Regions from separate parts of the Jejuibacter calystegiae genome, predicted to be linked through region 1. Evidence: predicted binding sites of a transcription regulator. Region 1 holds the regulator's gene; the other holds the start of a gene.
What was found. The regulator Fur, encoded in region 1, represses iron uptake genes when iron is present. The targets are predictions, from matches to a motif close to ATAATAATGAGAACNACTATCAA.
Positions count from the first base shown of each region.

Region 2: the regulator Fur is predicted to act here: its motif matches at 1,333-1,355, upstream of fhuA (ferrichrome porin FhuA).

Region 1 is NZ_CP040428.1:2,907,512-2,910,935, forward strand. It holds gene glnS (glutamine--tRNA ligase) at 1-1,381, shown strand, start outside; gene fur (ferric iron uptake transcriptional regulator) at 1,498-1,950, opposite strand; gene fldA (flavodoxin FldA) at 2,241-2,771, opposite strand; gene ybfE (LexA regulated protein) at 2,923-3,204, opposite strand; gene ybfF (esterase) at 3,327-3,424, opposite strand, start outside.
Region 2 is NZ_CP040428.1:2,152,322-2,155,745, reverse strand. It holds gene fhuA (ferrichrome porin FhuA) at 1-1,299, opposite strand, end outside; gene mrcB (bifunctional glycosyl transferase/transpeptidase) at 1,576-3,424, opposite strand, start outside.

The DNA of each region.
Region 1 (3,424 bases):
CGTGCGTTACTCCTCTGACTATTTCGACCAGCTGTACCACTACGCCATCGAACTGATCAACAAAGGCCTGGCTTTCGTTGATGAACTGACGCCGGAGCAGATTCGTGAATACCGCGGCACTCTGACCGAGCCGGGCAAGAACAGCCCGTATCGCGATCGCAGCGTGGAAGAGAACCTGGCGCTGTTTGAAAAGATGCGTGCCGGTGAATTCGCCGAGGGCACCGCCTGCCTGCGTGCGAAGATCGATATGGCATCGCCGTTTATGGTGATGCGCGATCCGGTGCTGTACCGCATTAAATTTGCCGATCATCACCAGACCGGCAATAAGTGGTGCATCTACCCGATGTATGATTTCACCCACTGCATTTCCGATGCGCTGGAAGGGATCACCCATTCGCTGTGTACCCTGGAATTCCAGGATAACCGCCGCCTGTATGACTGGGTGCTGGACAATATCACCATTCCGGCTCATCCGCGTCAGTACGAGTTTTCGCGCCTGAATCTGGAATACGCCATTATGTCCAAGCGTAAACTCAATCTGCTGGTGACCGAGAAGATAGTGGAAGGCTGGAACGATCCGCGTATGCCGACCATTTCCGGTCTGCGTCGCCGTGGCTACACTGCGGCCTCTATCCGCGAATTCTGCAAACGTATCGGCGTGACCAAGCAGGACAACACCGTTGAGATGGCGTCGCTGGAAGCCTGCATTCGCGAAGATCTGAATGAGAATGCGCCGCGTGCGATGGCGGTTATCGATCCGGTTAAGCTTATCATCACCAACTACCCGCAGGGGCAGAGCGAGATGGTGACCATGCCGAATCATCCGAACCGTCCGGAGATGGGTAACCGCGAGGTGCCTTTCAGCGGTGAAATCTGGATCGATCGCGCTGACTTCCGTGAAGAAGCGAACAAGCAGTATAAGCGTCTGGTGCTGGGCAAAGAGGTACGTCTGCGTAACGCCTATGTGATCAAAGCCGAAGAGGTGGAAAAAGACGCCGATGGCAATATCACCGCGATTCGCTGTAGCTACGATGCTGATACCCTGAGCAAAGATCCGGCCGATGGCCGCAAGGTGAAAGGGGTGATTCACTGGGTCAGCGCTGCTCACGCATTGCCCATTGAAATCCGCCTCTATGACCGTCTGTTCAGCGTGGCGAACCCGGGCTCGGCGGAAGATTTCCTTTCTACCGTTAACCCAGAATCGCTGGTGGTGAAGCAGGGCTACGGAGAGCAGAGCCTGAAGGCGGCACAGCCGGAAAACGCGTACCAGTTCGAACGTGAAGGCTACTTCTGTCTTGATGGGCTGACCAGCAGCGCCGATAAGCCGGTATTTAACCGCACCGTTGGACTGCGTGATACCTGGGCGAAAATGGGCGGCTAATATTGCGCGCCTGAATCGCCATAAGTAAAACCCCGGCCTCTGCGCCGGGGTTTTATTCTCTATACAAAAAACCGGAGAGCGATCTCCGGTTTTTTTTGGCTGTGGCGTAGACTCGCTTACTTCTTGCTGGCCTCATGGGCGCCATCGTCTTCCCGACAGTCTCCTTCAGCGCAGTGGCCGTACAGGTAGAGGCTGTGGTTGGTCAGGCGGATATTGTGCCGGGTGGCGATCTCGCGCTGACGAGTTTCAATAGAATCATCGCTGAATTCAATCACCTTGCCGCAATCCAGGCAGATAAGGTGATCGTGATGATGCTGCTGCGTCAGCTCAAAAACAGACTTTCCGCCTTCGAAGTTGTGACGGGTGACAATGCCTGCATCGTCGAACTGGTTCAGCACGCGGTAAACCGTGGCCAGACCAATCTCTTCACCCATATCGATCAGTCGCTTGTACAAGTCTTCCGCACTGACATGGTGATTTTCAGGCTCCTGTAACACTTCCAGGATTTTTAACCGGGGAAGCGTGACTTTCAGGCCGGCCTTCTTTAATGCGGTATTGTTGTCAGTCATGCGGAATATGTCCTGTTGCTTAATGACTTAGCTCCTCTGGAGCACTGCATAGAATTCATGAAAAAGATGAATGCGTCTCATTATAGAACCGTGAAGGGTAAATGAAAACCGCGTTCAACCTGCAAAAATGTGAATAAAAAAGTGGGAAAAATTATGCCAGATACGGCACCGATGCCCAATTTACCGGGCTTATTGTACAACTTAGTGGGGCAAAGTTAAGGAAATGTATCAATTATTACTATCGGTTATATCTATTAATGCGGCGCAGATCGCGCCGCAACAACTTATCATCAGGCGTTGATGATTTCATCAAGATGCAGCTCTTCAGAGATCTGCTTAACCCATTTCTCAACGCGCTCGTTGGTCAGCTCCGGCTGACGGTCTTCATCAATAGCCAGACCCAGGAAGTGGTCATCATCGGCCAGCCCTTTCGACGCTTCGAAGTGGTAACTTTCGGTCGGCCAGTGACCCACGATGGTGGCGCCGTTCGGTTCGATAATATCGCGAATGGTACCCAGCGCGTCGCAGAAGTATTCCGCATAGTCTTCCTGATCGCCGCAGCCAAACAGCGCAACCAGCTTACCGTTGAAGTCTACCTCTTCCAGCGTGGGGAAGAAGTCGTCCCAGTCACACTGTGCTTCACCGTAGTACCAGGTCGGGATACCAAGCAGCAGAATATCGAAGCCTTCCAGGTCTTCTTTGCTGCTTTTAGCAATATCATGCACCTCAGCAACTTCTTTACCGAGCTGTTTCTGAATCATTTTTGCGATATTTTCGGTATTGCCGGTGTCGCTGCCGAAAAAAATGCCTACGATTGCCATGAGTAAAGTAACCTCTTGAATCTAAAAAAGTATGGTGGCTGCGTAATGCCCACGGATAGGGCAATCATAGCAGAAGCCCTTCGAGTGCGGAAACCGCTATTCGCCGCAGGGTGCACAGTATGCAACATACCTGACGGCGTAAGGGGCGGTCTTAGCCCCGGAGCTGGGCGAGCTGGCTCAGCAGAATCTCTTCGATAAGCTCGCTGCGGCTGATGTTACGCGCATCGGCGAGCTCATTGAGCGCATCCACCGCCTCGGCATTGAGTTTGAGCTCAACGCGCTTCAGGCCGCGGACTTTGTCACGTTTGAGCTGATTGCGCTTGTTGATGCGCAGTTGCTCGTCACGCGACAGCGGATTGGTTTTGGGTCGACCCGGGCGGCGCTCGTTCGCAAAGAGATCGAGCGTCGTGCGGTCCGTTTGTTCTTTTGCCATGATTTGCTGCTGCTGGACAGGGAAAAGGCTACGGGAGCGGATTTTTACAGCGCGCCATCATACATTAGTGCCATCCGGTGCGCCAACGCCTGGAGCGTATCTGGCGACCGGACGATGGGTTTTTAATCAGAAGTAAGGAAGCGATCAATGGCCCGCAGTACCGCCTGGGGTTTTTCCGCGTGGACCCAGTGTCCGGCACCGGCGATGACGTGCGCGCGGG
Region 2 (3,424 bases), 760 kb from region 1:
AATATTGGACGGCGTTACGCCGCGGCTACCGAGATCGAGCGGATCGGCATCGCCGTACTGGGCGTCTACATCGTTACGGCTGCGCAGATAATCCACCCCGGTCAGCAGCGTGTGGGCCACCGGGCCGGTATGGAATTTACTTTCCAGTTGGGTATCGACGCCGAAATTGGTCAGGTCTTCATCTGAACGCACATAGCTACGCTTCAGCATATTGCCCTGCCCCGTCATACCAAAGCCATAGACTGAACGATACAGGGTATGTACCCGCGAATAGCGCAGGTTCTGGCGTACGGTAAAGGTGTCGTTAAAGGCGTGCGCAAAGCTGTAGCCCACCATCTGCTGGCGGCGCTGCATTTTGTTATCCGGATCGCCTTCGTTGTAGTCGGTCGGCAGCTTGTGCGAATGACCATCGGCATCCACATAGGGCACCACGGTGCCGGTGCGCGGCAGCCAGCCGTAGTAACCGGCGTGCGGATCGCTCTGGAAGTTGCTCAGGAAGGTGAAGTCGGTTTTATCGTCCGGGCGCCAGCTAAAAGAGGGCGCAATGGCGTAACGGTTAGATTTAACGCGATCCTGCTGGGCATCCTGGCTGAAAGCCAGACCGGTTAAGCGGTATGAAAAGACGCCGTCATCGTCCAGGGCATCGCTAAAGTCAAAGCCGGTCTGCCACAGGTTACGTGAACCGGCCTTAAACTGAACTTCGCGCAGCGGTTCAGTGGTCGGACGCTTACTGACCATCGATATCACCCCGCCGGGGTTGCTGTTACCGTACAGTACCGATACCGGGCCGCGAATCAGCTCCGCGCGCTCCAGGAAATAGGGATCCATCGAGACTTCGGAGTAATTGTTTCCCTGCAGGCGCAGGCCATCCAGATACTGGTTGGTGTTCACCGTAGAAGGCGAGGTAAAGCCGCGAATCGACACCACGTCATAGGTACTGGAGCTGCCGCGGGTCGCAAATACGCCCGGCGTATAGCTTAACGCCTCTTTCACGGTCTGGGGCTGGCGCATATCCATCTCTTCGCGGGTCACCACGGAGATCGACTGCGGCACCTTCTCTATTGGGGTATCGGTTTTGGTACCGGTGGCGCTCTGTTTAGCCGCGATGGTCGGCGCCGGGCCCCAGGCGCTCTCCTGAGCGACGTTCGCCGCGTCGGCGGAAACAGTGATGGTATCTTCGGGTTTAGCCTCATCGGCGGCGAATGCCGGGGCAGTCACGCCGCCCAGCGCCGCGGCTATCAGTATGGCCAGTCGACAAACGGGAAGCTGAGCTGCCCGAACGGTGAAACAACGCGTCATGGTAAATTCTCTTAGTGAGAGGTGCCAGGTTGAACGAAAACGAGAATTATTATTATGACTGCGGATAATATGCGAAAGATTGCGCGTATATCAAGCGCCGCTCCGTCCTGGGGCCCTTGTCAGGTCGGGAAATAACCAGGCAAAGCACGCGGTCATTTTGTACATTGTGAAATGTTGCACTGATGTTCAGTATGACGTTATCGAAATGCGCCTGGTGTTAGCAAAAAAAATCCCCCGACTGGTCGGGGGATTTCGCTTTTTGCCAGTATTGTTCGGTTAGTCGCCGCCGAACATATCTTTAATCCAGCCGGCAACGCCGTCGCTCTTCTTCTCTTCCTGCTGCTGCTCCTGTTGCTGCTGCGGCGCAGTCTCAGCGTTATTGAACGGGTTGCGGGAATCCATCTCCTGCTGGCTCTGCTGGCAGAGGCCATCCGGATTGGTGGTCCAGACCGGAAGCGTTCGGTAACCGCCCGAGCACTGGAAGTTGCCCATATCATCCACGCCCATATCGACGATATCTTCCGGCGGCGTCAGGGTCAGCGGAATCGGCGACTGATCGCTCAGATAGCGCTGGTAGAGCGACATTGCACCGCTGGAGCCGTACAGATGGGTCGGCTGGTTGTTGTCGCGTCCCACCCAGGTGATCACTACCTCTTTACCGTCGATACCGGCAAACCAGGTATCGACCTGATTGTTGGTGGTACCGGTTTTACCCGCCAGGTTCAGACCCGGAAACTTCGCCCCCAGCGCATGGCCGGTGCCGCGTTTCATCACCTGCTGCATGGTGTAGAGCGTCAGATAGGCCCCCTGAGCCGGTACGGCGCGCTCTGCCTGCGGATAGCTCTGATACAGCGCGGTACCGTCTTCGGCAATCACCGAACGCAGTACCGACAGTTCCGCCCGGTTACCGCCGCTGGCGATAGTCTGGAACGCCTGGGCCACTTCTACCGGCGTCAGGTTCAGGGCGCCCAGCAGCATAGCCGGAACCGGATGCAACTGATCTTTCGGCACCCCCAGTTTGGTCCAGGTTTCAGTGACCGCGGGCAGACCCAGCGACAGGCCCAGATTCACCGTCGGCACGTTCATCGAACGGGTCAGCGCATCCACCAACATCACCTGGCCGCTAAAGCGACGGTTGTCGTTTTGCGGCGACCAGGTCTTGCCACCCGGCTGCGGTAGCGAGATCGGCGCATCGGCAATCCAGGTGTTGAGCCGGTACTTGTTCGGCTGACTCAGGGCCGTCAGATAGGTAGCCGGTTTTGCCAGCGAGCCGATAGAACGACGCGCCTGCATGGCGCGGTTATAACCGGCAAAGTTAGGATCGGAACCACCAACCATAGCGCGGACTTCACCGCTAAAGCGGTCGACCACCACCATCGCGGTTTCCAGATCGTCCAACTTACGCTGCTTCTTGAGCGCCGGAATACCGTCGGTCACCGCTTTTTCTGCGGCATCCTGAGACACCGAGTCAAAGGTGGTGAAGATCTTCACGCCGGAGAGATCCTTAACCTTGTCCCCCAGCTTGTCGTGCAGCTGCTGACGTACCATCTGCATAAAGGCAGGCTGCGGCGAAATCACGCCGCCGCGCGGCTGAACGCCCAGCGGACGGGCGCTGAGCATATCATACAGCTCCTGGTCGATAATCTTCTGCTGTTGCAGCAGTCGCAGCACCAGGTTACGGCGCTCCAGCGCCAGCTTCGGATTACGCCACGGGTTATACAGCGAAGCCCCTTTCACCATCCCCACCAGCAGCGCCTGCTGATCGAGGCTCAGCTCCTCTACCGGACGGCCGAAGTAATAAAGGCTGGCCAGCGGGAAACCGCGGATCTGGTCGTTACCGCTCTGGCCGAGATACACCTCGTTCAGGTACAGCTCCAGGATGCGATCCTTGCTGTAACGGGCATCCATGATCAGCGCCATATAGGCTTCGTTAGCCTTACGCCACAGGGTGCGCTGGTTGGTCAGGAACAGGTTCTTCACCAACTGCTGGGTCAGAGTACTTCCCCCCTGCACCGCTTTACCCGCGGTTATATTGGCGAGAAAAGCGCGGCCAATGGAGTAGAGGCTGATGCCGTCATGCTCGTAGAAGTGGCGGTCTTCGGTGGCCACCAGGGTATCGACCAGC